Regions from separate parts of the Microbacterium sp. ZW T2_14 genome, predicted to be linked through region 1. Evidence: predicted binding sites of a transcription regulator. Region 1 holds the regulator's gene; the other holds the start of a gene.
The links. Region 1 encodes HrcA, which represses chaperone genes, less so after heat shock. Its sites were predicted from a motif close to TTNGCACTCGNNNNNNNCGAGTGCNAA; they were not measured.
Positions count from the first base shown of each region.

Region 2: a site for HrcA is predicted at 7,295-7,321, ahead of ACI3KY_RS15700 (Hsp20/alpha crystallin family protein). Genes of this name have one in related genera too.

Region 1 is NZ_JBJDRK010000011.1:29,824-44,791, forward strand. Features, by position in the region: gene ACI3KY_RS05840 (ComEC/Rec2 family competence protein) at 1-1,675, shown strand, start outside; gene holA (DNA polymerase III subunit delta) at 1,732-2,769, shown strand; gene rpsT (30S ribosomal protein S20) at 2,882-3,142, opposite strand; gene ACI3KY_RS05855 (GH1 family beta-glucosidase) at 3,379-4,737, shown strand; gene ACI3KY_RS05860 (MFS transporter) at 4,734-5,978, shown strand; gene ACI3KY_RS05865 (alpha/beta fold hydrolase) at 5,967-6,692, opposite strand; gene lepA (translation elongation factor 4) at 6,775-8,628, shown strand; gene ACI3KY_RS05875 (DUF1990 family protein) at 8,639-9,289, shown strand; gene hemW (radical SAM family heme chaperone HemW) at 9,297-10,514, shown strand; gene hrcA (heat-inducible transcriptional repressor HrcA) at 10,643-11,683, shown strand; gene dnaJ (molecular chaperone DnaJ) at 11,735-12,847, shown strand; gene ACI3KY_RS05895 (16S rRNA (uracil(1498)-N(3))-methyltransferase) at 12,851-13,588, shown strand; gene ACI3KY_RS05900 (HIT domain-containing protein) at 13,654-14,001, shown strand; gene ACI3KY_RS05905 (PhoH family protein) at 14,072-14,968, shown strand, end outside.
Region 2 is NZ_JBJDRK010000049.1:21,476-36,048, forward strand. Features, by position in the region: gene dinB (DNA polymerase IV) at 1-774, opposite strand, end outside; gene ACI3KY_RS15655 (hypothetical protein) at 925-1,068, shown strand; gene ACI3KY_RS15660 (DUF2188 domain-containing protein) at 1,114-1,323, opposite strand; gene ACI3KY_RS15665 (TetR/AcrR family transcriptional regulator) at 1,342-2,088, opposite strand; gene ACI3KY_RS15670 (SDR family NAD(P)-dependent oxidoreductase) at 2,149-2,904, opposite strand; gene ACI3KY_RS15675 (cytochrome P450) at 3,062-4,354, opposite strand; gene ACI3KY_RS15680 (hypothetical protein) at 4,368-4,673, opposite strand; gene ACI3KY_RS15685 (hypothetical protein) at 4,888-5,061, opposite strand; gene ACI3KY_RS15690 (VOC family protein) at 5,185-5,553, shown strand; gene ACI3KY_RS15695 (L-serine ammonia-lyase, iron-sulfur-dependent, subunit alpha) at 5,658-7,256, shown strand; gene ACI3KY_RS15700 (Hsp20/alpha crystallin family protein) at 7,376-7,831, shown strand; gene ACI3KY_RS15705 (thymidine kinase) at 7,917-8,501, opposite strand; gene ACI3KY_RS15710 (glycoside hydrolase family 2 protein) at 8,672-10,531, shown strand; gene ACI3KY_RS15715 (DUF2804 domain-containing protein) at 10,528-11,523, shown strand; gene ACI3KY_RS15720 (ABC transporter ATP-binding protein) at 11,544-12,440, shown strand; gene ACI3KY_RS15725 (ABC transporter permease) at 12,437-13,171, shown strand; gene ACI3KY_RS15730 (MarR family winged helix-turn-helix transcriptional regulator) at 13,231-13,671, opposite strand; partial or broken gene ACI3KY_RS15735 (DUF2207 domain-containing protein) at 13,714-14,573, shown strand, end outside.

The DNA of each region.
Region 1 (14,968 bases):
GCCGGGGCTGGCCGTCGGCGACACCTCGGTGGTGTCGCCCGCGCTCGACAGAGCGATGAAGGCGGCATCGCTCTCCCACCTCACCGCGGTGTCGGGCGCCAACTGCGCCCTGGTGGTCGGCCTCGCCTTCGCCCTCGCGGCCGCGCTCGGTGCCTCGCGCGGCCTGCGGGTGGGCTGCGGCCTCGCGGTGCTCGTCGGGTTCGTGGTGCTCGTCACGCCCGAGCCCAGTGTGGTGCGCGCCGCAGCGATGGCTGCCGTCGCGATGCTCGCCGTGCTCCTGGGCCGCACGGGAGTGGGGATCGCGCTGCTGTCGACCGCCGTGACGGTGCTGCTGGTCATCGATCCGTGGCTGGCGGCATCGCTGGGCTTCGCGCTCTCGACCGCAGCGACGGCCGCGCTGCTGCTCTTCGCCCGTCCGCTCGCGGGGGGTCTCGCACGTGCGGTTCCCCGCCCCCTCGCGCTGGCGCTGGCGGTCCCGCTCGCCGCGCAGCTCGCCTGCGGACCGCTGCTGATCCTCATCGAGCCGACCGTGCCCGTCTACGGCGTGCTCGCGAATCTCCTGGCCGGGCCCGCGGCGCCGGCAGCCACGGTGCTCGGCCTCGCGGCATGCCTCAGCGCGCCCTTCCCGTGGCTGCAGTCGGGGCTCGCGGCCCTCGCCTGGGTACCGGCATCCTGGATCGCCGCGACCGCGACGACCGTCGCCGGACTTCCCGGCGACGCCCTGCCCTGGTGGGAGGGCTGGCCCGGGGCCGCGAGCCTGACGATCGTCGGTGTGGCCATCGGGCTCGTCATCGTGCTCCGCCGCGACGGCCCTCCGGCGCGGCGGCTCGCCCGCGCCGCGTCGGTCCTGCTCGTGGCCGTCGTCGCGGGCACGGCCCTGGGCGCGGGGGCACTCACATCGGTCGCGGGGCGCTGGACGCTGCCCGCGGACTGGTCGGTGCTGGCGTGCGACGTCGGTCAGGGCGACGCGGTGCTGCTGCGTTCGGCCGGGGCGGTGGCCCTTGTCGATACCGGCCCGGCGCCGGAGCCGCTCGCCGCCTGCCTGGCACGCGCGGGGATCGGGCGCATCGACCTCCTGGTGCTCACCCACTACGACCTCGACCACATCGGCGGGCTCGACGCCGTGCGCGGTCGGGTCGGCACCGTGCTGCACGGTCCCGGCGATGCGGACGCGGTCCGTCGGATCGCCGCGTTGACGGCGGAGGGCGCGCGGTCGACCCAGGCGTCCACGGGCCTCAGCGGGTCACTCGGCGCGGCGCGGTGGCGTGTGCTGTGGCCGAAGCCCGGCAGTCGGGCATTTCCGGAGGGCAACGACGCAAGCGTCGTCCTCGATGTGCGGGGCGGCGGCATCCCTCCCACGCTGCTCCTCGGCGATCTGTCGGCCTCACCGCAGCGGGTGCTGGCGGCCGCGGGCGCCCTGGCACCGCCGTACTCGATCGTCAAGGTGGCGCATCACGGCAGCGCCGACCAGGACGCCGACCTGTATGTCGCGGTGCAACCGGCTGTGGCGCTGCTGACAGTGGGGGCCGGCAACGACTACGGGCACCCGCGGGTGGAGACCCTCACGATCCTCGACGACGTGGGCGCCCGCATCGCACGCACCGATCTGGACGGCGCGATCGCGCTGTGGTCGTCCGAGAACACGGTCGCGATGTGGCGGGAGCGGGGAGGATGACCAGCCGCCGCCCGCGCCCGGGCTGTGAGGTCGGCGGCCGTCGGTAGGCTGGAGCAATGGCTCCTCCCGCTCGCCGCGCGCCCGCGAAGACGGCGCGCAGCGCCATTCCGCAGCTGTCGTGGCGGGCGCCTCAGCCGGCGCCGATCGTGCTGGTGTCCGGCCCCGAAGAGGTCTGCGCCGAGCGGGCGATCGCCGGTGTGCGCGAGTACCTCCGCGCCGAGGATCCGACGCTCGAGGTCTCCGACATCCGCGCCGACGACTACGCCGCGGGTACGCTGCTGGGCGTCACCTCGCCGTCGCTGTTCGGCGAGCCCCGGCTCGTGCGGGTGAGCGGCGTGGAGAAATGCTCCGACACCTTCCTGGCCGAGGCGGTCTCGTACCTGTCGGCTCCGCAGGATGGCGCCACGGTGGTGCTGCGCCACACCGGCGCCAGCGTCCGCGGCAAGAAGCTGCTCGACGCGATCCGTGCGGGGCAGGGCTCAGGCGTGGAGATCGCCTGCCCGGCCGTCAAGCGCGACTCCGACCGCTTCGACTTCGCCGCGGGGGAGTTCCAGGCGGCCAAGAAGCGCATCGCCCCCACGGCGCTGCGCAGTCTCGTCTCCGCCTTCGCCGACGACCTCACCGAGCTGGCAGCCGCCTGCCAGCAGCTCATCGCCGACGTGCCCGGTGACATCACCGACCAGCTCGTCGAGCGCTATTACGGTGGCCGCGTCGAGACGTCGGCCTTCACGGTCGCCGACACGGCGATCGCAGGCCGCTACGGCGAAGCTCTCATCGCCCTCCGCCATGCGCTGGCCTCGGGTGCCGACCCGGTTCCGCTCGTCGCGGCCGTCGCGATGAAGCTGAGGACGATGGCGCGGGTGGCGGGCAACCGCGAATCCTCGGCTGCCCTGGCGTCGCGGCTGGGCATGAAGGACTGGCAGGTGGACCGCGCGCGCCGTGACCTCACGGGATGGAACGAAGAGAGCCTGGGCCGCGCCATCCAGGCGACGGCGAGGGCGGATGCCGAGGTCAAGGGCGGCTCGCGCGACGCGGTCTTCGCGCTGGAGCGCATGATCACGGTCATCGCGACGCGTTCCCCTTACGGCGCCTGACGTCCGGCAACGCGAAATGGCCCGCCCCCTGACGGGACGGGCCATGTCGACTCGCTCTCACCGCACACTCACGTGGCGGGGCGGCCTCATGGCCGCAGAGCGTGTCGAAGTCTCAGAGCGCCGAGACCTGCTTGGCGATGGCCGACTTGCGGTTCGCTGCCTGGTTCCGGTGGATGACGCCCTTGCTGACGGCCTTGTCGAGCTTCTTGGACGCCGTGCCCAGAGCCTTCTCGGCGGCGGCCTTGTCGCCGGCGGCGATCGCCTCGCGCGTGCGGCGGACGTGCGTCTTCAGCTCGCTCTTCACGGCCTTGTTGCGCTCGCGCGCCTTCTCGTTGGTCTTGTTGCGCTTGATCTGCGACTTGATGTTCGCCACGTGTCGACGTTCTTTCGTTCGAAGGGAATCGGATAGATGTGCCGGTCAGCGAGAGAGGGGCGCTTCGCGACGGTCGTGAGGGCGAACCCACACGCAAGCCAAACAAGGATTCTACCAGGTCGGACGGCGTGCGATGGACGGCGCCGATGCGCGGGGGAGCGGTGCCGGATGATGCATGATCGAGACGTGGCTGCGCGCGTCGCCCGAGGCGCGCGCCCCTGACGAAGGAGTCCGCCGTGCCGCAGCATCCGTCCATCGACCTCGAGACGTTTCCACCCGGCTTCCGATGGTCGGCCGCGACCGCCGCGTTCCAGGTGGAAGGCTCCCGCACCGCCGACGGCCGCGGCCGATCCATCTGGGACGATTTCGTCGACGCTCCGGCCGCGGTCCACGGCGGGGCGACGGCGGAACCCGGGCCCGACAGCTACCGGCGCCACCGCGAGGACGTCGCGCTGCTGGCAGCCCTCGGCGTCGACCGCTACCGCTTCTCGATCTCGTGGGTGCGGGTGCAGCCCGAGCCCGGCGGTCCTGTTCTGCCGGCAGGGCTCGACTACTACCGCCGGCTCGCAGACGACCTGCTCGACGCCGGCGTCACTCCCTTCGCGACGCTGTATCACTGGGACCTGCCGAGCACGCTCGAGCAGCAGGGCGGCTGGCTGCAGCGCGACACCGCGGAGCGCTTCGGCGAGTATGCCGAGATCGTCGCCGAGGCACTGGGCGACCGCATCCGTCATTGGTACACACTCAACGAACCGGTCTCGACGTCGCTGCAGGGCTATGCCGTCGGCACCCTGGCGCCCGGTCGTCAGCTGCTGTTCGACGCGCTGCCGACCGTGCATCATCAGCTCCTCGCCCACGGTCTGGCGCAGCGGGCACTGCGCGCCGCGGGGGCCGAGGAGGTCGGCATCGTCAACAACCACACGCTGGTGCTCCCTGCGAGCGAGATGGAAGCCGACCTCACCGCGGCGGCGGTGTACGACCTGCTCCACAACCTCGTGTTCGCCGAGCCGGTGCTCACCGGGGCGTACCCCGATCTCGAAGCGTTCGGCATTCCGCCGATGCCGGTGGCCGACGGCGATCTCGACGTGATCTCGGCGCCGGGGGACTTCTACGGCATCAACTTCTACAACCCGACGACCGTCGCGGGCGCGCCGCACGGCAGCCCCATTCCGTTCCAGATCGTTCCCACGCCGGGGGCGCCCGTCACCGGGTTCGGACCGGAGTGGCCGATCGTGCCCGCTGCGCTCACCGAGCTTCTGCTCGACTTCCACGAGCGGTACGGCGACCGCCTCCCTCCGCTGGTGATCGGCGAGAACGGCGCGTCGTTCCCCGAACCCGACCACGTCCACGGCCGCGTGGACGATGCCGATCGCATCGGATACCTGGCGGGCCACATCGATGCGGTGGGAGCTGCCATCCGGGCCGGCGCAGACGTCCGCGAGTACACCGTGTGGTCGCTGCTCGACAACTTCGAGTGGGCCGACGGCTGGACGCAGCGCTTCGGGCTGGTGCACGTGGACTTCGATACGGCGCAACGCACGCCCAAGGCCTCGTTCGACTGGTACCGCAGCCTCATCGCGGAGTCCCGCTCGTGAATGCCCGGCGAGGTGCGAAGGTCGGAGCCGGCTGGTTCACGCTGTTCACGCTCGCGTGGCTCGCGCTCTGGACCGTGCAGCTGACGCCGCTGCAGCTCCTCATCCCACTGCAGCTGGACACACCCGACGACGCGGCGGGCTGGATCACCGGCGTCGTGTCATCGGGGCTCGTGCTGGCGATCGGCGGCGTCGCCGGAGTGATCGCGGCCCCGCTCGCGGGTGGCCTCTCCGACCGCACACGCGGCCGATGGGGCCGCCGGCGCCCCTGGGCCCTCGGTGGTGTCGGACTCGGCACCCTGTCGCTCATCGCGATCGCGTTCGCCGACGGACCGTGGGGGGTCGGCCTGGCATGGGTGGGCGTCTCGGTGGGCGTGGCCGTCGCCTCGGCGGCCTTCACCGCGCTCATCGCCGACCAGCTGACGACGCAGCGGGGTGCGGCATCCGCTGCCGTCTCCTCCTCGCAGGCGCTCGGCATCGTGGTGGGCGTCGGGGTGATCGTGCTGCTCGAGCTGGGTGTCGCGGTCGGCTATCTCGCGCTGGCGGGCTTCCTCGCCGTCGTCGGCACCGTGGCCGCGCTGCTGCTTCCCGACCCGCCGGCGAGCGGCGAGGTGGCGGTCGCACGTGAGGTCCGAACGCTCCGCGAGCGCCTCGCCGCGCTGCGGGACCGTGACTTCGCGTGGCTGCTCGCGGGACGCCTGACGGTCAACATCGGCAATGCGCTCGGAACGGGCCTGCTGCTGTTCTTCCTGCTCTACGGACTGCACCGGGATGCCGCGACCGCCGAGGACGAGCTCCTTCTGCTGATCCTGGTGTACACGCTCTTCGTCGTCGCGTCCTCGATCGCCTCGGGTTGGGTCTCCGACCGCACCGGCCGCCGTGTGCCCTTCGTGGTGTGGGCGGCCGTCATCCAGGGCCTCGCGTCGATCATCCTGGTCGTGGCGCCGTCGCTCACGTCGGCCATGATCGCGGCCGCCCTTCTCGGCGTCGGGTACGGCGCGTACATGTCGGTGAGCCTGGCGCTGGGCACCGACCTCCTCCCATACCCGGAGGACCACGCGCGCGACCTCGGATTCGTCAACGTGTCGGCGAGCCTGGGCCAGCTGATCGGGCCGCTCCTGGGTGCGGGCCTCGTGGCCCTCGTCGGCGGGTTCTGGCTGCTCTTCCTGGTGGGCGGCATCCTGTCGATCGTCGGCGGCGTGATGACGTACGCGATCCGCGCCCGGGAGCGGTCAGCGGTCTGACGCCTCGAGGGTGGTGAGCGCGACCTCCAGGAGGGCGTTGAAGACGCGCGGGCGCATGACCGTCACGTGGTGGGTCGTGCGCGGCACGACGACGAGCTCGGCGTGCTGCGCGATGCGCATGAACAGCTTCTCGTTCACGCGCAGCTGGTCGTACTGTCCGTTGACGAACCACAGCGGCACGTCGATGCGGTGCAGCGCCGCGAGGAGATCGAGCACCGAGAGACTGCGCAGTGCCGTGTCCTGCGCGTCCAGCGCGTAGCCGCCCGCGCCGAAGTCGGCGCGTGTCTCATCGGGCAGGATGCGATCGAGCATGCGGTCCGTCAGCCACATCCCGCGGTCGGGGAGCGAGTCGAACCCGCGTGTCAGCATGCGATAGGCGGCGAGCCCGACGCCGCGCGGGATCGCGGTGCAGGACGCTGCGATGAAGCCCGCGACGGGCGGCGGTTGCTCCGCACCCGCGTACTCGATGCACAGCAGGCCACCCATCGAGTGGCCGGAGAGGAGCACCGGGCCACGCTCGGCCGCGGAGCGCACAGCCTGATCGATCGTCGCCATCGCCGATTCGAGCGTGAACTCCTCGGTCATGCGCGCTCCATGGCCGGGCAGATCGACGGCCGTCACGGGCGTGCCGCGAGCGGTCAGGTAGTCGACCTGGGAGCGCCACATCGTGGCGGACGTCCGGATGCCGTGAACGAGCACGACCTGCACCACCATGACGACAGGCTAGCCGGGGCGCTGACGGGCTGCCGACGGCTCGCAGAGTCTCGGCACCGCGCACCCGTACAATCGTCTGGACATGTCACCCCGCGCACTGAAGCCCCTCGAGCCCTCTGCCACGCCGCCCGAGCTGATCCGCAACTTCTGCATCATCGCCCACATCGACCACGGCAAGTCGACGTTGGCCGACCGCATGCTGCAGATCACCGGCGTCGTCTCTGATCGCGACATGCGCGCGCAGTACCTGGATCGGATGGACATCGAGCGCGAACGCGGCATCACGATCAAGTCGCAGGCCGTGCGGATGCCGTGGACGAGCGGCGACCAGACGTTCGCGCTGAACATGATCGACACGCCCGGGCACGTCGACTTCACCTACGAGGTCTCGCGGTCGCTCGCCGCGTGCGAGGGCGCGATCCTGCTCGTCGACGCGGCTCAGGGCATCGAGGCGCAGACGCTCGCGAACCTGTACCTGGCGCTCGAGAACGACCTGCAGATCATCCCGGTCCTCAACAAGATCGATCTTCCCGCCGCCGACCCCGAGAAGTACGCGAAGGAGCTCGCCGGGCTGATCGGCGGCCGCCCCGAGGACGTGCTCCGGGTCAGCGGGAAGACCGGCATGGGCGTCGAGGACCTCCTCGACCACGTCGTCGCGCAGATCCCGGCGCCCCAGGGTGATCCGGATGCCCCGTCCCGCGCGATGATCTTCGACTCGGTGTACGACTCCTACCGCGGCGTCATCACGTACGTCCGCATGGTCGACGGCGCGCTCAACCCGCGTGAGCGCATCCAGATGATGTCGACCCGCGCGATCCACGAACTGCTCGAGATCGGCGTCTCATCGCCCGAGCCGACACCGACCCGGGGCCTGGGCGTCGGCGAGGTGGGCTACCTCATCACCGGCGTGAAGGATGTGCGCCAGTCGAAGGTCGGCGACACCGTCACGAACGCCGCGAAGCCGTCGAAGGACGCACTGCCCGGCTACACCGACCCGAAGCCGATGGTCTTCTCGGGCCTGTACCCGATCGACGGCAGCGACTACCCGTTGCTGCGTGAGGCGCTCGACAAGCTGAAGCTGTCGGATGCCTCGCTCAACTACGAGCCCGAGACCTCGGTCGCCCTCGGCTTCGGGTTCCGCTGCGGCTTCCTGGGTCTACTTCATCTCGAGATCGTGACCGAGCGCCTCGAGCGCGAGTTCGGCCTGGACCTCATCTCGACCGCGCCGTCGGTGACCTACGAGGTGGTGACCGACGACAAGAAGAGCTTCACCGTCACGAACCCCAGCGAGTTCCCCTCCGGCACCAAGATCGCCAGCGTGACGGAGCCGATGGTCAAGGCCGCGATCCTCGCGCCCAAGGACTACGTCGGCACGATCATGGAGCTCTGCCAGTCCCGCCGCGGCACGCTGCTCGGCATGGAGTATCTCGGCGAGGACCGCGTCGAGATCCGCTACAGCATGCCCCTCGGCGAGATCGTCTTCGACTTCTTCGACCACCTGAAGTCGAAGACCGCGGGGTACGCCTCGCTCGACTACGAGCCCAGCGGCGACCAGGAGGCCGACCTCGTGAAGGTCGACATCCTGCTGCAGGGCGAGCCGGTGGATGCGTTCAGCGCCATCGTGCATCGCGACAAGGCCTACGCCTACGGCGTGCTCATGACGGAGCGGCTCAAGAAGCTCATCCCACGTCAGCAGTTCGAGGTTCCGATCCAGGCCGCGATCGGGGCGCGCATCATCGCCCGCGAGTCGATCCGGGCCATGCGCAAGGACGTCCTGGCCAAGTGCTACGGCGGCGACATCAGCCGCAAGCGCAAGCTGCTGGAGAAGCAGAAGGAGGGCAAGAAGCGCATGAAGATGGTCGGTCGCGTGGAGGTCCCCCAGGAGGCGTTCATCGCCGCGCTGTCGGGCGATACGGAGAAAAAGGACGGCAAGTAGGCTGGTCGTCATGCGTCGAGGGAACTTCCGGGACGACACGGTCGACTACGCCGCGGTCGGGGCGACGCAGGCGCCCGATCTCATGCACTATCCGCCGGAGCGCAGCATTCCGGCCGAGCAGTCGTGGCGCATCGGCAGCGGCGAGGCGCGTTTCCGCGCGGCCGGCGAGGCGCTGCTGTCGTGGACGGCGCAACGCGGTGCAGGGCTGGACGTCTCCGACGTACGCCCCGCGTCGGGCCCGATGTACTCCGGCGTCAGCTTCGACGCCGAGGGCACCCCGGTCGCTCCCAGCCGCACCGAGACCGAGCAGCGCTTCGACGCCGACGGCACGCCGTACGTCAGCGCCGGCACCACCATCAGGGTCGACGGCCGGGTGAAGGGCCTCCGCGCCGACGCGGAGCTGCGCGTCATCTTCGCCGTGGAGGAGCCGCGCCGCATCGGCTTCGCACTCGGCACGGTGAGCGATTCGGTCGTCAGCGGCGAGGAATCCTTCATGCTCGACTGGTACGACAACGACGAGGTGTGGTTCACCGTGCGCGCCTTCGACGCACCCCGTGCCGTGCTCTACCGCGTGCTGCCGGGTTTGACCAAGCGCCGTCGGCGCGAGCTGTTCACGCGCTATCTGCGCGCGATCTCGCCGCTGTACACGACACCCGCGTGACGCGCTGATGGGCGCCGCGCTGCCACTGGGCGAGCCGGTTCCGGCGGATGGCTCGCTGCCGGACCTCACCCGCATCGCCCCGGCGACGGACTTCGGTGTCTACCTGCACGTGCCGTTCTGCCGTGTCCGATGCGGATACTGCGACTTCAACACCTACACGTCGTCGGAGCTGCAGGGCGCCCGCCAGGACCAGTACGCCGACACGCTGCTGCGCGAGATCGACCTCGCCGCGACTGTGCTCGATCGCGCCGGCGGCAACCGGCCCGCGACGACGGTGTTCTTCGGCGGCGGCACACCCACACTTCTGCCTCCGGGCGACCTCGCCCGCATGCTCGACGGCGTCCGCGAGACCTTCGGCATCGTCGACGGGGCGGAGGTGACGGTCGAGGCCAACCCCGACACCGTCTCGCCCGCGGTGGCCGCCGAGCTGGCGGCATCCGGCGTCACCCGGCTCTCGATCGGCATGCAGTCCGCGATTCCGCACGTGCTCGCCGCCCTCGATCGCACGCACGATCCCGAGAACGTCCGCACGGCGGTGTCCGCCGCCCGTGACGCGGGCCTGGACGTCAGCGTCGACCTCATCTACGGTGCTCCCGGTGAGTCGCTCGCGGACTGGCGCGCGTCGCTGGAGGCCGCCATCGCACTGGAGCCCGATCACATCTCGGCCTACGCGCTGATCATCGAGGACGGCACGAAGCTGGCGCGCCAGATCCGCCGCGGCGAGGTCGCCGCCCCCGACGACGACCTGCAGGCCGACATGTACGAACTCGCCGACGACCTGCTCGCGGGCGCGGGGTTCGGCTGGTACGAGGTGTCGAACTGGGCACGCGACACGGCGCACCGCTCGCGGCACAACCTCGCCTACTGGCTCGGCTCGGACTGGTGGGGGTTCGGCCCGGGAGCGCACAGTCACATCGGGGGAGTGCGGTTCTGGAACGTCAAGCACCCCGCGGCCTACGCGCAGCGGCTCGCCGCGGGCGAGTCGCCGGCCGCCGGACGCGAGATCCCGGATGCCGAGGCCCGGGCCCTCGAGAACGTGCTGCTGCGCACGCGCGTGCGTGAGGGGCTGCCGGTCGGCGAGCTTCAGGGCGAGGGCCGGCATGCCGTCGCTGCGCTCATCGCGGACGGTCTCATCGACGGACCGACCGCGCTGAAAGGCCACGTCGTGCTGACCCGACGCGGCCGTCTGCTGGCCGACGCGGTCGTGCGCGCGCTGACCGCATGATCCTGCGGAGGCGGGCGGAGGCCGTGCGGCGTCGCTCGGCGCTCCTGACAGAGGCATCCGATAGAATTGGCACTCCAGTCGTGCGAGTGCCAGACGCCCTGGTGCCGACAGCAGCGTGAGGAGGCGGGATGGTCAGCGAGCGAGGCCTGCAGGTGCTGCGCGCGATCGTGCAGGACTACGTCGACACGCGTGAGCCCGTCGGCAGCAAGACGATCGTCGAGCGTCACGCCTTCGGCGTGTCTGCGGCGACGATCCGCAACGACATGGCGCTGCTCGAAGACGAAGAGCTCATCGTCGCGCCGCACACGTCGTCGGGACGCGTGCCGACCGACAAGGGCTATCGCGTCTTCGTGGACCACCTCGCTGAGATCCGCCCGCTCTCGTCGGCGCAGCGCTCCGCGATCGCGTCGTTCCTCGACGGCTCAGGCGACCTGGACGACGTGCTGGTTCGCACCGTCCGCGCACTCACCCAGCTCACGGGCCAGGTGGCGATCGTGCAGTATCCGTCGTTCGCGCGCGCCAACGTCACGCACGTGGAGCTGGTGCAGCTCGGCGGCGGACGGATGCTGGTGATCGTCGTCACCGACACCGGCCGCGTCTCGCAGCGACTGACCTTCGTCGGTGAGGACTTCGACGACACCGACCTGGCACACATCCGTGCGCGGCTCGGCACCCTCCTGGTCGGCCGGCCGGTCCGTGAGGGGCTCCAGCGCATCGCGGAGCGGCTCGAGGTGCCGGACGCCCAGGCACCCGCTCACGAGCGTGCGACGGACGAGATCGTCCGCGCGGTCGCCGAAGAGCTCGAGGAGTTCCGGCAGGACAAGCTCGTGATGGCCGGCAGTGCGAACCTCGCTCGCAGCGAGTCCGACTTCCGGGGCAGCATCTACCCGCTTCTCGAGGCGATCGAGGAGCAGGTCACGCTGCTGCGGCTGATGGGCGAGATGGTCGCCGACGAGCAGGGGCTCGCCGCGAGCATCGGCCGCGAGAACGAGGCGTTCGGCCTGGCCGAGGCATCCGTCGTCGCCAGTGACTACGACGCGACCGGATCGCTCGCACGCGTCGGCGTGCTCGGTCCGACACGCATGGACTACCCGACGAACCTCGCGACGGTCCGCGCCGTCGCGCGCTACCTCACGCGCATGCTCGAGCAGGACGACAATTCCCGCTGACGCGGACGCGCATCATCGATTCCGCGGCACGGCCGCGGCAGGAAGGCGAAAGTGGCAGACCACTACGAGGTCCTCGGCGTCGCACGCGACGCCACCACCGACGAGATCAAGAAGGCGTACCGCAAGCTGGCACGGCAGCTGCATCCCGATGTGAACCCGGGTGAGGACGCCTCCGAGCGCTTCAAGCTCGTCACCCACGCCTACGACGTGCTGAGCGACCCGGATCAGCGCGCACGCTACGACATGGGCGGCAACGACTCGCCGTTCGGCGGCGCCGGCGGGTTCGGGGGCTTCAACGACATCTTCGAGACCTTCTTCGGAGCCTCGGGCGGCTCGCGCGGGGGGCGTCCGAGGTCGCGACGCGAACGCGGGCAGGACGCCCTCGTACGCGTCACGCTCGAGCTCGGCGACGTGGTGTTCGGCACCCATCGTGACATCGACGTCGACACCGCGGTGGTGTGCGAGACCTGCCAGGGATCGTGCTGCCAGCCGGGGACGAGCCCCGTCACATGCGACATCTGCCACGGCACCGGCAACGTGCAGCGCCAGGTGCGGAGCCTCCTCGGAAACGTCGTGACCACGCAGCCGTGCAACGTCTGCCAGGGCTACGGCACCACCATCCCCTACCCCTGCGCGACCTGCCAGGGCCAGGGCCGCGTGCGCGCCCGCCGCACCGTCTCGCTCGACATCCCCGCGGGCGTCGAGACCGGTCTGCGACTGCAGCTGCCCGGCTCGGGCGAGGTCGGTCCCGCCGGTGGCCCGAACGGCGACCTGTACATCGAGGTCACCGTCTCGCCCCACGAGGTGTTCAGCCGTGACGGCGACGATCTGCTCGCGACCCTCGAGGTGTCGATGCCCGACGCGATCCTGGGCACCACGACCACGATCGAGTCGCTCGACGGCCCGGTCGACCTCGAAGTGCGCCCGGGCGTCCAGGCCGGCGACATCCTGACCATCAAGGGCCGCGGCATCACCCCGCTGCGCGGCTCGCAGCGCGGCGACCTGAGAGTGGGCGTGCACGTCGTGACGCCCACCCGGCTCGACCACAAGGAGCGCGCGCTGATCGAGGAGTTCGCCAAGCGCACCAAGGCGCCGGCTCCGCGTCTCTCGGAGTTCCACCAGGGCCTGTTCGCCAAGCTGCGCGACCGCTTCCGGAACGGGTAGCCGGTGGCCCTGCACTTCCTCCTCGACGGGCCTGCTTCCGCCGGGCCGGGCGAGACCGTCACGCTCACCGGCGCCGAGGCGCACCATGCCTCGAGTGTGCGACGGGTGCGTGTCGGCGAGGAGGTGACGGTCGGCGACGGCCGCGGCGCCTGGCTCACGGGCCTCGTCGAGTCGGCCGCGCCGCGGGAAGTGGTGGTGCGCGTACGCGAGCGCACGGATGCCGCGCAGCCGCGTCCGCGCGTCGTGCTCGTGCAGGCGCTCGCGAAAGGCGACCGTGACGAGCTGGCGGTCCAGGCGGCCACCGAGCTCGGCGTCGATGAGATCGTGCCATGGCAGGCCGCGCGGAGCGTCTCGCGGTGGGACGCCGCGAAGGCGGTGAAGGGCCGCGCCCGGTGGACGACCATCGTTCGAGAGGCGGCGAAGCAGGCTCATCGCGCGTGGGTGCCCGAGGTGGCGGAGCTCACCACGACGACCGCGCTCGCGCGCCGGGCCGCGGCATCCCTCGTCCTCATCCTCGAGCCGACGGCGACCGAGTCGCTCAGTGCCCTCGCGGTCGAGCCGGGCGACGTGCGCGACATCGTGCTGGTCGTCGGCCCCGAGGGAGGCATCGCACCCGAGGAGCTCGACGCCCTCGCTGCGGCCGGAGCGCGACTCGTGCGGCTCGGCGACACCGTGCTGCGCACGTCGACGGCCGGCCCGGCGGCACTCGCGGTCGTCAGCACCGCCCTCGCCCGCTGGTGACCGCTGCGACAGGCTCACCGACCGGTACCCGAGCCCGCCGTTCGGCCCCTCGCTAGACTTGCGGGATGAGCGAGCCGTCGATCTTCACGCGCATCCGCAACGGAGAGATCCCGTCCGAGATCATCGCGGAGACCGAGAACGCGTTCGCGATCCGTGACATCGCTCCACAGGCGCCGCTGCACCTCCTGGTGATCCCCAAGACCGAGGAGTACCGCAACGTCGTCGAGCTCGCCGCCGGCGATCCCGAGCTGATGGCCGAGCTCGTCGGCCTGGCGAACACGCTCGCCGCCGAGCATTCCGACGGGGACTTCCGCCTCGTCTTCAACACCGGCCCCAACGCGGGCCAGACCGTCTTCCACGTGCACGCCCATGTGCTCGCGGGAGGCCTCGAAGAGAAGAGTGTCGGTGCCTGATCAAGACGGTCATGAAGCCGTGAGCGACCGCGCCCGCACCACCGAGCGCATCTATGCGGACGGGGTCGCGATGGTGCAGCTGCTGGGTCCCCAGGATCGCCTGCTGCGGGTCGTCGAGCGGGAGCACCCCGGTGTCGACGTGCATGTGCGCGGCAACGAGATCACGCTGACGGGCGAGGCGGACGCGGTCGCGGCAGCCCGGTCGCTGGTCGACGAGCTGCTCGCGATGACCAAGGCCGGCCACGCGCTCGGCGAGGAGGACGTCACCTCGTCGAACCGCATCCTGCGCACCGAAGGCGGCCCGCGGCCGTCCGAGGTGCTCGGTGAGGCGATCCTGTCGTCGCGGGGCCGCGTGATCCGTCCGAAGACACTCGGTCAGAAGGCCTACGTCGACGCGATCGAGGAGAACACCATCGTGTTCGGCATCGGTCCGGCGGGAACCGGCAAGACCTACCTGGCGATGGCCAAGGCGGTGCAGGCGCTGCAGCGCAAGGAGGTCAGCCGCATCATCCTGACCCGCCCGGCCGTGGAGGCCGGGGAGCGGCTGGGGTTCCTTCCCGGCACCCTGACCGACAAGATCGACCCGTATCTGCGCCCGCTGTACGACGCGCTCAACGAGATGATGGACCCCGACATCGTGCCGAAGCTCATGGCGACGGGCACGATCGAGGTGGCGCCGCTCGCCTACATGCGCGGCCGCACGCTGAACGACTCGTTCGTCGTGCTCGACGAGGCGCAGAACACCACTCCCGAGCAGATGAAGATGTTCCTGACGCGCCTGGGCTTCGGCACGCGCATGGTCGTGACGGGCGACATCACGCAGATCGACCTGCCTCAGGGCGCATCGGGTCTGCGGCTGGTGACGCGGGTGCTGGACAAGATCGACGACATCCATTTCGCCTACCTCACGAGCGACGACGTCGTGCGCCACACCCTCGTGGGACGGATCGTCGACGCCTACACGGAG
Region 2 (14,573 bases), on a different contig from region 1:
GAGCTCCTCGGCCGAGCGGGGGCGGTTGCCGAGCGCCCGTTGCGAGCCGATGGATCCGCGGCGCTTCGCGGTGTCGACGGGTCGAGGATCCCGCAGGCGCGCCAGGGCGTGCAGATGCGCGCCGGTCGCCTTGCCGAGCAGCCTCTCGGCGGTCGCGGCCTCGAGCTCTGCCAGCTCCCCGACGGTGTGGATGCCGAGCCGATGCAGCTTCTCGGCGGTCACGGCTCCGACTCCCCAGAGCCGCTCGACGGGCAGCGGCAGCAGGAACGCCTCCTCGCGCTCGGGCTCGACGACGAGCAGCCCGCCGGGCTTGCTGACGGCGCTGGCCACCTTGGCGAGGAACTTGGTGCGGGCCACCCCGACCGAGATCGCCAGACCCACTTCGGCGTGGACGCGCTGACGCAATCGCGCGGCGATCTGCTCGGGCGTGCCGGCGATGCGTCGAAGGCCGCCGACCTCGAGGAACGCCTCGTCGATGGAAAGCCCCTCCACGAGGGGCGTCGTGTCGCGGAAGATCGCGAAGACGTCGCGACTGGCGGCGGAGTAGGCGTCCATCCGCGGGGGCACGATCACCGCGTCCGGGCAGAGGTCGCGCGCCTGCCGTCCACCCATCGCCGTGCGCACGCCACGTGCCTTGGCTTCGTAGCTCGCCGCCAGCACCACTCCGCCGCCGACGATGACCGGCCGGCCCCGCAGTGCGGGCGTGTCGCGCTGCTCGACCGAGGCGTAGAAGGCGTCGAGGTCGGCGTGCAGCACCGTCGCCTCGCCGCGCATCCCGCCCTCCCGCCGATCGTCCCCGTGCGGATCATCGCACCTACCGGCGACACCACAACTCGTGCGTCAGGTCAAGCCCCCAGACGCGGTGGCGCGCAGCGGATATCCCTATAGCCCAGACAACCCGCCACTGCTTGAAGGTGAGCAGCCATGAACACAATCGGATCCGCTCTCCGCTCCTTCCGAGACGCGCTGAGGAAGCTCTTCGACCGCCGGCGCCCGCGGCGAAGCACGTGGAAGGCCACGCTCGCCGACGTTCGTCGCGCCGAAGAGCATCACTTCCCGATCGCCTGACGTGTCCGCGGGGCGCCGTGACGTGCGCCGGCGCGGAGACCCGCTCTACTCGTCGGCCGGGTCGGTGATCACGCCTGTAGGTTCGGCATCCTGAACGACGTGCCGCCAGCCCAGCTCGTCGGCGGTCGTGCGTCCCGCATCGATCGCCTCTTCGCGGCTCGAGAAGCTCTGCGAGAGGTCCGGCCGTTCGGCGACGGACACCTCCCACTGCCCGCGGTTCGAACGGGTGACGACGGTGTGCTCGGTCTCAGCCATGATTCCTCCTGTCGCGTCTCACCCATCCTCCGTCGTGCGCGCCGGTTTCGCGAGGTGGTACTCGACGCCGTCGAGAAGCCGATCCAGCGCGTACCGTCCGCCGTCGAATGTCTCGCTCACCAGGGCTCCGGCTTCGAGCAGTTCGCTGAGATGGGGGAGCCGCTCTTCGTCCACCACCTCGCGGAGCACCCGCGCTTCTTCGGTCGCCGTCTTGGTGGAGGATCGTTTCGTCGTGCGAGCGAGGTCGTCATAGCCACGCTCGACGGATGCCCGGAACCGGGCGTGTCCGCTGACCTCCAGGACGATCGCCATGCGCTCCTCGGGGGTCAGCGCTTCCTTCGCAAGCGTCCCCAGCCCGGCGTCGAACCAGGCGAGGTTGTTCGGGGTGCGGGCGACTCCCACGATCGGGATGTCCAGCATCCAGGGGTGCTTCCGGTAGACCGCGGTGGACGCCGCGGCGTATGCCTCGAGTCCTGGTCGCCATCCGAGCCCAGGGCCGATGACATCCGGCGGCGGGCCCATCGCGTGATCCTGCAGCAGGAGGACCAGCGCATCCTTCGAGCCCACGTAGCGGTAGAGCGACATGGCGGTGAGTCCGAGCGCCGAAGCGACCGAGGGCATCGTCACCGCATCGAGGCCGTCTGCATCCGCGATGGTCAGCGCCGCGTCGAGGACCTGCTCGAGTGCGAAGGCGCGTTTCGGTCCACGCTGCGGCGCGGGGGCGGTGCCCCACGCCAGCGCCATGTGCGTTCCGTCCTCAGCCATGCGAGTGCCTCCTGCGCGCCCGAACCAGCATAGGGCGGGCAGCGGGCGCCGTCGTCGGCCTCACATGGCCGACCAGCCGCCGTCCGAGACGATGGTCGTGCCGTTGATGTTCGATGCGTGGTCGCTGGCGAGCCAGAAGACCGTACCCGCGATCTGAGCAGGCGACGCCGGGGCAGTCATCGTCGCGAGCATGATCGGGCCGACCCGGCCGGCGCCGAATTCGGAGCGGACGGAGATATCGAGCTCCGTGGCGACCGCGCCCGGTGCGATCGCATTGGTGCGGATCCCCTCCGCTGCGTACATCACGGCACAGCTCTTCGTGAGTCCGACGACGGCGTGCTTCGACGCGGTGTACGCAGCCCCGCCGACGGAGCCGCGGAGTGCCGCCTCGGACGCGATGTTCACGACGGCTCCTCCTCCGCTGCGGCGCAGGAGAGGAACGGCTGCACGCGTCATCCGCATGACGGTGTTCACGTTGATGTCGAACACTCGCTGCCACGTGCCGTCGTCGACTTCGTCCACGGGGATGATGCCGTCCATCATGCCGGCGACGTTGGCGACAACGTCGAGGCGGTCTCCGGCGGCTTCCACGACGCGTCGGACAACCTTCTCATCCGTCAGATCGCCGGCGACGGCGCGCACGTCGCAACCATCGAGCTCGGCGACGAGACGCTCCAGCCGGTCCTGCGCGATGTCGGCGACCACGACGGTGTCCCCGGCACGAGCGAACAGCTCGGCGGTGGCTCGGCCGATGCCGGCGCCGGCGCCGGTGACGATCACCGTTCGCGGCGAGGTGGGAGAAAATGTGAGGGTCATCGCGGCACGCTCCATAACTAGTAGGTACGTATACCGTATACGACCATACGGGTTAAATGCGACAGCGAATCCGTGCACGCGCGTCAAGCCGCACGCGGGTTGGCGGGCGGGGGCGCGGCCGGGTCCGCGGGCGCGGCCGGCAGGCCGGCGCGTTGTGTCAGTGGACCGGGCAGCGCGACGGCGTTGCGTCCGCCCGCACGTGTGCTCCCGATCTCGGCTTCGTCGGAAGCCGGCGGCGGTTCACCGAGAGGCCCGAGTCCAGGACCGTCAGCCGGGGGTCGCTCAGCGCGGCGATCGCCGTCGCGAGGCCGGTGATCGCGATCTTCTCACCCGGGCAGCGGTGCCCGGTCGCCACCTCGGCACCACCGTGCGGGATGAACGCCGTCAACGCCTCGTAGTCTTCGACGCCGCGGAAGCGCTCGGGGTCGAAGGTCGCCGGGTCCTGCCACGAACGGGCATCCACGTCGGTGCCGAGGATGTCCAGAACGACGCGCCCACCGGCCGACAGGCGCTGTCCGTCGAGCTCGACGTCCTGGATCGCCCATCCGGGGAGCATGGGCACGAAGGGTGCGGTGCGGCGGATCTCCTGCGCGAACATGATCGCGAGGGGACCTCCCCCGAGCGTTCCCCGTTCCGCCGTCTCGGCCGCGATGCGGGCCTGCCACTCGGGCCGGTCGTGCAGTTCCTTCGCGGCGAAGGCGACGAAGCGGGCGACGGCGATCGTGGGCCGGAGGGTGTTCTGGAGCTCCACCCCGGCGAGCCGCGCGGGCAGGGGCTCGCCGGCGCGGTCGCGGTGCCATGCCCAGGAATGAAGCGCCGTCCCCTCGCGCGCGGCGAGGTCCCCCGCGCGCACGGCCTCGATCAGCCGCCGCGCGTGCCGGTCCGACCAGAGCCGATTCACGACGGCCGCGACGTAGGCGGGCGAGTAGGGTGCGCCGAAGCCGTCGACGATCTGTGCCAGACGCGCCGACCAGCGGGTCTTCGCCGCGGCCGTGCCCGACAGCCCGGCCCACACCATGATCGCCCGGCCCAGCGCTCCGACCGCGGCGTCGTAGGCCGTGCGCTCTCCGCCCCGCACCCACGCGTCGAGCTCTTCGCGCCACTCCCGCTCGAGCAGGGGCTGCAGGCGCTCGACCTCGGCATCCTCGTAGGCGACGTCCACGAACGTCGCCTTGCGGTGCCGGTGCTCGTCGCCGTCGAGGCTGTGAACCGAGCCGTGCCCGAAGAGGGTCTCCTGAACGATCGAGGGCATCGCCCCGTGGCGGGCGATGCGCGTCTCGTCGTAGAACAGCGCCACGCCTTCCGAGCCGCGCACGAAGAGCGCGTCGCGGCCCAGCAATCGCATCGGCGCGGATCGCGCACCGTCGCGCACCCGCCGCCAGACGCGCTCGCCGAAGTCGTAGCCGTGGATGAGGACGGAGAGCGACTCGTCGCCGAGCGGACGCCTCATCGCCGCAGCCGCATCAGCGGCGGCCGGGCTTCACGGGCGGACGGTGGGGGATCGGTATCGGCCGCGTGGTCCCGGTGCTGCGGCGACCATGGCGGGTCAGGTCGCGCAGCACCGCGTCGGCGGTGCGGTAGTGGGTGGGCAGACCGACGGGGTTCAGCCACAGCACGTCGACGCCGTCCAGGGGCGCCTGGCTGACGCAGGCGACGAGGCTCCTCGCGTCGCTCATGGGGACATGCGCGTCGCGGATGATCCACGTCGACTGATCCACGCGCTGCAGGTCGTACTGCCGTCCTGTCGGACGAGCCTGGGGTTCGAGCATCACCATCGTTCGCTCACCTCTCCTGTCCGGTGCCGGACGATGGCGATGCAGATATCGCTGTTCTCATTTGGTGCCTCCGCGCTGATGCAGCGAGTCGATTGTCACCGACGAGGAGCCGGGCACCGCCGGGGTTGACAAACGGCGCTCCGGGCGTCACACGCCACGCAGCAGTCGACGGAGAGCACGATCGACGCCCGGTCCGCGGGGCAGCGGGCTATTTGCGCGGGCCGCTGTCGATCCGCTGGGCCGCGATGGGAAGGGCCACCGCGAGCGAGATGCACAGCACCCCCGCGACGAACACCAGGGCGGGCAGAAACGGCGCCGCGAAGGCGGAGCCCACCAGGTACATGCCGCCGATGAGCAGGATGAGGTAAAGGACGAAGAGCATCGCGCACCCTCTCTCGAACCGCCTCCGTCGCGAGCGCGCGGGGCTGCTACCTGCCTATCGCACCGCCGACGGATGCGCCAGAGGCAATGGTGCGCGGTACGCACGTCGCGGCAGAATGACGCCATGAGGCTCGTCCAGGTCGCCCAGCACGCCGACGACCTCGAGCGCGCCGCCGCGTTCTACACCGACCTCCTCGGGGTGCCGCCGACGGCGGTGTTCGACCCGCCGGGGCTCCTCTTCTTCGACCTCGACGGTGTCCGGCTGCTACTCGACCGCGGAGCGCCGAGGGCACTGCACTATCTGCAGGTCGACGATGTGCGCGTCGCTGTCGAGCGCCTTCGGGAACGCACCCGCGTCGTGACGGCGCCCCACGTGATCTTCACCCACGAGGACGACGCGCTCGGCCCGGCCGGTCACGAGGAGTGGCAGGCGTTCGTGGAGGACTCGGAGGGCAACACCCTGGGGCTGGTGTCGTTTCACCCGCCGGCGTGAGCGATCACTCTGCACCGGCTGACGGCCCGTGCCGAGGCATCCTGCCCCTCACGACTCGGTAACGGCAGGCAGACCGCACGTCCGAGAGCGTTAGCCTGGTGGCGATGAGCGCCTACGTCTCGGCGTTCGAGCTGTTCTCCATCGGCGTAGGACCCTCGAGCTCCCACACGGTCGGACCCATGCGGGCCGCCCATGACTTCGTCGTCCGCCTGCGCGAGACCGGCGTACTGCCCCAGGTCGGGCGCGTCACCTGCACGCTGTACGGGTCGCTCGGCGCAACCGGCATCGGCCACGGCACCCCGGACGCGGTCGTGGCGGGTCTCCGAGGCCTGGAGCCGGAGACGGTGGATCCGCATGCTGTCCGCGCGGCGTGGAGCGCCTGGCCCGAGGGGCAGTCGCTCGAACTCGCAGGCATCCGCGCCGTGCCGTTCGCCCGCGGCGATGTCGTGTTCGCCCCGCGCACGCGGCTGCCCGGTCATCCGAACGCGATGACGCTGGAGGCGTGGGCGTCGCCCGACGACGGACCGGCGCGCCCCACCGCGGTGGCGGGACTGCGCGACACCGGGGCCTCGTCGGTCGCACCGCTCGCCGACGTGTCGGATGCCGGGCTCCTCGCCCGCGAGACCTACTACTCCGTCGGCGGGGGGTTCATCCGCCGCGAGGGCGATCAGCCCGCCTCGCCCGGTGCAGGGTCCCGTGCGCAGGAATACCCGCTCGACTTCGCGAGTGCCGAGGAGCTCCTCGCGCTCTGCGATGAGCGCGGCATCACGATCGCCGAGGCCGCGCGCATCAACGAGGAGTCGCTGCGTCCCGACGACGAGATCGCCGCGAGGCTCGATCTCATCTGGGACGCGATGGCCGCCTGCGTCGGGGCCGGCCTCGCCTCCGGCGGCGTGCTCCCGGGCATGTTGGGGGTGAAGCGCCGCGCGGCGTCGATCCGCGAGCAGCTCGAGGCTGCGGAGGCGGACGGTCGGCGCGAGCTGCCGGGGGAGTGGCTGGGCGCATTCGCGCTCGCCGTCAACGAGGAGAACGCCGCCGGCGGACGTGTCGTGACGGCGCCGACGAACGGCGCCGCCGGCATCGTGCCCGCGGTGGCGATGTACTGGTGGCGGTTCCTCGCGGACTCCGGTCTGGGTGCGGGCAATGCGGTCACCCCGTACGGCGAGCTCGTCGGCAGCGCCCTGCTCGGCTACCCCGGCCAGGGCGCCGCCGCCCCCGAGCCGGCGCAGTGGAACGACGAGCAGGTCGCCGAGGCGAACCGTCGCCGCGGCATCCGTCGCTTCCTGCTCACGGCCACCGCGCTGGGCTCGCTGTTCAAGGCCAACGCTTCCATCTCCGGCGCCGAGGGCGGCTGCCAGGCTGAGGTCGGGTCGGCCTGCGCGATGGCGGCCGGGGGGCTGACGGCGGTCATGGGCGGCACCAACCGGCAGATCGAGAATGCGGCCGAGATCGCGATGGAGCACCACCTGGGCCTGACCTGCGACCCGGTCGGCGGCCTCGTGCAGATCCCGTGCATCGAGCGCAACGCCATCGCCGCGTCGACCGCGGTGACGGCCGCCCGGCTCGCGCTCCGTGGCGACGGGTCGCACTACGTCTCGTTGGACGCCGTCGTGGAGACCATGCGGCAGACCGGCATCGACATGTCGCACAAGTACAAGGAGACCAGCGAAGGCGGGCTCGCGGTCAACGTCATCGAGTGCTGAGAGGTGCCTCTGTTCGTCCTGAGCGAACACGAACAGTCTTAGCACTCCACCATGCCGAGTGCTAATCTGTACGTAGTTGAGCCGAGTGGGCTCAACTCCCAGACAGAGAGGAGATTCCCATGGCCACCTACGACCCGTTCCGTGACCTCGACCGCCTCGCGTCGAGTCTCTTCGAGCAGCGGCGCGGCCCGCGGCGCATGCCGATGGACCTGTACCGCGACGGCGACCACTACGTGCTGACCGCCGACCTGCCCGGCATCGATCCGGGCTCGGTCGACATCGACGTCGACGGCCAGCTGCTGACGATCCGCGCCGAGCGCACGCTGCACAGCGGCGACGACGTCAAGTGGATCACCCGCGAGCGCGAGGCGGCGAGCTTCCTGCGCCAGCTCAACCTCGGCCAGGGCATCGACACCGAGCGCATCTCGGCCAACTACAACAACGGCGTGCTCAGCGTGACGATCCCGGTCAGCGAGAAGGCCAAGCCGCGCAAGATCGAGGTCATGTCCGAGGGCGGCGCGCCGACGATCCAGGCGCACGAGTCCAATGAGGCTCCGCAGCCGATCGAGCAGTAGTCGCGCGGCTCTGCGGAGGACAGTTCCGCGAAGCAGATCGGATGCCTCGTCCCGGCCGGGACGAGGCATCCGTCGTTCTGCGCCGCTATGCCCGAGCGGCGCCCGTGAAATGGCGCCGGCACCGCGCCTGATACGACTCGATGCCGCCGACCTGCTCGGTCGTCGGAATGAGGGGGTCGCCGGTAACGGCGGACGACAGCCGCTGGTGGAACGCGGCATCCTCTCCGCACACCGCGCAGACGGCGGTGAGCTTGAGCACGTCTTCGGCGATCGCCATGAGCTCGGGCAGCGGCTCGAAAGGCCGCCCGTCGAAGGTGACGCAGAGTCCGGAGACCACCACGTCGATGCCCTCGGCGACCAGTTCGTCCACGGCGTCGACGAGGCCGGGGCCGAAGAACTGCGCCTCATCGACGGCCAGCAGGTCCAGTCCGCGGCCGCGCACCGAGGCGACCAGCGTCTCGACATCGGGCACCGACCGCGACGGCACGCTGAGCCCCGAGTGGGAGCTGACCTGCCCCTCGCCCCGGCGGTGGTCGAGCGCGTGACTCACGACCTCGACCGACAGGCCGGCGATGCGCGCGCGGCGCACGCGACGCAGCAGCTCCTCGGACTTGCCGGCGAACATGGGACCGGCGACGACCTGCAGCCTCGCCTGCGTGCGCGTGTGCATGGCGCCCAGACTACGTCCGCCTAGGATCGAACCACCTCGCCCGGACCGTCAGCAAGGATGCCGATGCCCGCAGAACCTCCCTCGCCCGCGCCCTCCGCTGCGCCGCGGGGCTCCCTACTGCGCTGGGGTCGACGGATGCCCGGCATCGCACCGACGACGGAGGCCCCGGCATGACCCTGCTCACGCCGTGGGCCGACGACCTCGACGCCGATTCGCCGCTGCCCGACTACCCGCGACCGCAGCTCGTGCGCGGCGACTGGGTCAATCTCAACGGGCCCTGGGACTACGCGATCACCGCGCTGCGACTTGACCAGCGCGCGGATACAGACCCGCTCGCGGTCGCCGACCCGGCGGGGCCGCCCGTCGATTGGGACGGACGCATCGTCGTGCCGTTCTCGCCCGAGACCACGCTGTCGGGCGTCGGCCGCACGCTGCGCGCCGACCAGACGCTCTGGTACCGGCGGTCGTTCGCGCTGCCCCGGCCGCTGCGCGAGGGCGAGCGCGCGATCCTGCACTTCGGCGCCGTCGACCAGTCGTGCCGCGTCGCCGTCGACGGCACCGAGGTCGGCGGACACACCGGCGGCTACCTGCCGTTCTCGATCGACGTGACCTCGGCGCTCGCCGCCTCCGCGCAGCACGAGCTCGTCGTCGCCGTGCGGGACGTCACGGATGCCTCGTGGCTGGCGCGCGGCAAGCAGTCGGGCCGCCCCGGCGGCATCTGGTACACGCCGCAGTCGGGCATCTGGCAGACCGTCTGGCTCGAGATCGTGCCCCGTGTCGCGGTGAACCGCCTCGTGCTCACGCCCGATCTCGATGCCGGCACGGTCGTCGTCACGGTGCACAGCGAGCACGCCGAGGGCGCCGAGCACGCCCAGGTCCACGTGCTCGACGGCACGCGGGTGGCGGCATCCGTTGTCCTCCCGGTCGGCGAGCCGACGCCGGTGACGCTCGATGGACCGCTGAAGACGTGGACGCCCGACGACCCGTTCCTCTACGACGTGCGCGTGACGCTGGGCGACGACCGGGTGGCGTCCTACGTGGGGATGCGGTCGTTCGGCGTCGGCGTCGACGAGCGGGGGTTCCCGTGCCTGCTGCTCAACGGCGAGCCGCACCTGCCGGTCGGGCTGCTCGACCAGGGGTATTGGCCCGATGGCGGCTACACCGCGGCGTCCGATGCGGCGCTGGAATACGACATCCGTCTCGCGAAGCGGATGGGCTTCACGATGCTGCGCAAGCACATCAAGGTCGAGCCGCTGCGCTGGTACCACCACTGCGACCGCCTCGGCATGCTCGTCTGGCAGGACGCCGTCAGCGGCGGCACGGCCTACAACCCGCTCGTCGTCTCGGCACCGGCGATCGCCTCTCCGACGCTCGACGACCGCAAGCACGGCCGCTTCGGGCGCGCCGATGCCGCCGGGCGCGAGCAGTTCGAGAGCGAGCTGCGCGACATGATCGAGCACCTGCGCAGCGTGACGTCGATCTCGCTGTGGGTGCCGTTCAACGAGGGCTGGGGCCAGTTCGACGCGGCCCGCATCGCGGCTGCGGTGCGCGCACTCGACCCGACCCGGCCCATCGACCACGCGAGCGGCTGGCACGATCAGGGTGCGGGCGACCTGCGGAGCCTGCACATCTACTTCCGCGCGGTGAGGCCGCCGCGCCGCGCCGATGCCCGCGTGCTGGCCCTCACCGAGTACGGCGGCTACAGCCTCGCGGTGCCCTCGCACACCTGGAGCAGCACGTCGTTCGGCTACAAGAAGTACCGCTCCCGCGACCAGCTCGTGGCGGCGCTCGAGCGTCTGCATGACCGCGAGATCGCCCCGGCCATCGAGCGCGGGCTCGCGGCCACGGTGTACACGCAGCTCGCCGACGTCGAGGAGGAGGTCAACGGCCTCGTCACGTACGACCGGCGTTTCGTGAAGGTGCCCGAGGACGTGATGCGGGCGATCAACGACCGGCTGCGGGATGCCTCGTCGCGCCGCCCCGACCGCGCGGAGTCGTCCGTCGGCCCGACGCGGAAGGATCCGGCATGACCGAGCGCGAGCTCACCGCGCCCGTGGCGTTGACACTGCCGAACGGACGGGTCAACCCCGACGCGATCGGCTGGGCGCGCCAGCCGATCGTCGACACGTCCGGCATCGGCCGGGGCCGCGGGCGCAACAAGCGGTGGGAGTACTGGAACGTCACGACGCCGACGCACATCCTCGCGCTCACGGTGTCGTCGATCGACTACGCCGCCGTGCATGAGGTGTGGGTGCTCGACAGGGCGACCGAGCGAACGTGGTCCCAGGGTGCGACCGTCATTCCGGCGCGGGACTTTGAGCTGCCGGCCGGCGTCGAGACCGGGCCCGCCCGCGGTCGCGCGAAGGATCTCGACATCGAGGTCCTTCCCGAGGAGGGCGGCACACGGTTGCGTGCCCGGATTCCGGATGCCTCGTTCGACGTGTTCGCCGCACTGCCGGCCGGCCACGAGCGCCTGGCCGTCGTGGTGCCGTGGAGTGCGACGCGCTTCCAGTACACCGTCAAGGACGTCGCCCGTCCCGCCTCCGGATCGGTCACCGTCGACGGCGTCACGCACGACGTTCCGGCGGGGGAGTCGTGGGCGGTGCTCGACCACGGTCGCGGGCGCTGGCCGTATGACATCCGCTGGAACTGGGGCGCGGGCTCGGGCGTCTCAGGAGGGCATACCATCGGCATCCAGGTCGGCGGCCGCTGGACCGAGGGCACCGGCTCCACCGAGAACGCCGCGCTGGTCGACGGGCGCCTGCACAAGATCCACGACGAGCTGGAGTGGGACTACGACATCGCCGAGTGGCGGAGGCCCTGGCGCATCACCGGCGGCGGGCTCGCGGCATCCTTCACGCCCTTCTACGACAAGGTGACCCGCACGAACCTCGGCATCGTCGCTTCGCGCACCGACCAGTGCTTCGGCCACTGGGCCGGGACGTTCGCGGTACCCGGCGGCGACGCGGTGAGGTTCGACGGCATCCTGGGCTGGGCGGAGGAGGTCCACAACCGCTGGTGATGCGGGTCTACTCTGAGCGCATGGACGCCGTGAGCGTGCGGGACCTGGATGTGCGACGGGGGAAGACCGAGGTCTTCACCGCGCTGGACCTCGACATCCCGCGCGGGCAGATCACCGGGCTGATGGGGCCGTCCGGCTGCGGCAAGACGACGCTGATGCGCGCGATCGTCGGCGTGCAGAAGATCGCGGGCGGCACCGTGACGGTGCTCGGCGAACCGGGCGGCTCGAAGACGTTGCGCCGGCGGGTGGCGTACGACACGCAGGCGGCGTCGGTGTACGGCGACCTCACGATCCAGCAGAACCTGCGGTATTTCGCGCGGCTCGTCGGCGCGCCGGGCAGCGACGTCGACCGCGTCATCGAACAGGTGGGGCTCGCCGACCAGCGCGATCAGACCATCGACTCGCTCAGCGGTGGGCAGGAGAGCCGCGTCTCGCTCGCCGTGGCCATGCTCGGCGCACCGGAGCTGCTCGTGCTCGACGAGCCGACGGTCGGGCTCGATCCGCTGCTGCGGGCCGAGCTGTGGGAGGTGTTCCGCGGTCTGGCCGACGCGGGTGCGACGCTCATCGTCTCGAGTCACGTCATGGACGAGGCGCTGCGGTGCGACCGCCTCGTGCTCCTGCGGGCGGGCCGCATCATCGCCGACACGACACCGGACGGCCTGCTCGCCGACACCGGGACGACGGATCCGGATGCCGCGTTCCTGGCGCTCATCGAACGCGACGCCCTTCGGCAGGCTCAGGGACCGAGTGGGGCTCAGGGACCGGGCGGGGCTCAGGGACCGGAGCCGTCTGCCGAGGAGACCGCCGAACCGCCCCCGCTCACCCGCCGCGAGGCGCGCGAGCAGGCGGAGCATCCGCACTCGCCTACCCCCGGCCCGCCGGCCGCGCCCTCCGCCGATGAGGAGAGCGCCTCATGAACGGCATGCTCACTCTCGCCACGGCCGGGCGCGTGCTCCGCCAGCTCAGCCACGACCCGCGGTCGATCGTCCTGATGCTGGTGGCGCCGAGCCTTCTCGTCGGGCTGTTCGCGTGGCTGTTCAGCGACCAGGAGGGGGTGTTCGACCAGTTCGGCGGTCCGATCCTGGCGCTGTTCCCGTTCATCGTGATGTTCCTCATCACGTCGATCACGACGCTCCGCGAACGCCGCTCGGGAACGCTCGAACGCCTGATGACGACCCCGATCGCGAAGACCGACTTCATCCTCGGCTACGGCCTCGCGTTCGGTCTGATGGCGACACTGCAGGCCGTCATCACCGTCACCTTCGCGGTGTGGGTGTGCGGCCTCGAGGTCGAGGGGCCGCTGTGGCAGCTGGGACTCGTGGCCGTCGTGGACGCGATCCTCGGCACGGCACTCGGACTGCTCGCGAGCGCCTTCGCACGCACCGAGTTCCAGGCGGTGCAGTTCATGCCGCTCATCGTGTTCCCGCAGATCATCCTCGGCGGCCTGTTCATGCCGCGCGAGGACATGCCCGAGGCGCTGTACCAGATCTCGAAGGTGCTGCCGCTGAGCTACGCCATCGACACCATCAACGCCGTGACCGCGGGCGACCAGGGGTGGGACGTCTTCGGACCGCTCCTGGTCGTGGTGGCGTTCGCGGTGGGAGCGCTGATCCTCGCGTCGCTCACGCTCCGGCGCCGCACGCCGTGAGCGCCGGTTCCTGAGCCTGGCGAAGGACGCGCTTCGAGAAGCTCAGCGACCGGGGATGATCAGCAGCCGGGCTGCTTCTTGCGCAGTTTGGCCGTGAGCTCGCGCAGCTGGGAGAGCTCGTCGTCCGAGAGCAGCGACATCCGCTCGGCGATGGCCTTGCCGTGGGCGCTGGCGATCCGGCGGAACAGCGATGCACCGGCATCCGTCGCGTGCACGAGCGCCCCGCGCCCGTCGTCGGGATCCGCGCACTTCGTGAGCAGTCCGCGGGCCACCATGCGGTCTACGAGACGCGACACACTGGGCTGGCTGATGAGCATGTTCGCGGTCACGTCGCGCAGCCGGGCGGTGAGGTCGTCGGAGCGGGTGACCGTGAGGAGCACGTCGTACTCGGCCTGGCTCAGCTGCTCTTCGTCGAAGTCGCCGTTGATGTCGCCGAACACCTCGTGCTGGGCCCGGAAGAGGCTCTCCCAGGCGTCGATGGCGAGACGGCGGTCGGTCATATCGTCAAGAGTAGGGCAGGCCGAGGACCCTAGGCTGGCCGCATGTCGTCTTCGGTCTCAGCATCAGGGCGCCCGCGCCGTCCGGGGGGAGTGGCGCGGATCGCAGGGCTGCTGCTCGCCGTTCTCATGGGCCTGCTCGCGGTGGGCGTCGTCGCCGCCCCTGCTCGTGCGGACGTCGACGACTTCTCGTTCGAGAGCCTCGATGTGGAGTACCAGCTCGGTCGCGCCGAGGACGGCACCAGCACGCTCACCGTCGTCGAGACGTTCGTGGCGCTGTTCCCCGAGTTCGACCAGAATCACGGCATGCGGCGGGAGATCCCCGACTCCTACCAGGGCGCGCCGCTGAACCCGCAGCTCGTGTCGATCACCGACGAGAACGGTGCGCCGCGCGAGGCCGAGACCGAGGCGGACGATGGTCTCTTCTCGATGACGTCGCGCGCCGACGGCTTCGTCCACGGCCGCCAGACCTACGTCTTCACGTACAGCCTCGAGAACGTCACCCGGTACTTCGCCGACACCGGCTCGGACGAGTTCTACTGGGACGTCAACGGCACCGGCTGGCCGCAGTCGTTCGGTCGTGTCACGGCGCGCGTCACCATGGCGGACGAGGTGGATGCCGCCCGCACCGGTGGGCTGGCCTGCTACGCCGGATACCAGGACGACACGCGCAGGTGCGACATGTCGGAGGTCGACGGTGCGGTCACGGCATCCGTCTCGGACCTGCAGCCGTACCAGACCATGACGATCGCGATCGGGTTCGAACCCGACACGTTCACCGAATTCGACACGTCGTACCTCGGCTCGCCCTGGGGCTGGCTGCAGGCGATCGTGGCGCTGCTGGGACTCGGCACCGCCGTGGTGCTGGCTGCCGTCGCGCGTGCGCGGCACCTCCGCGACGAGCG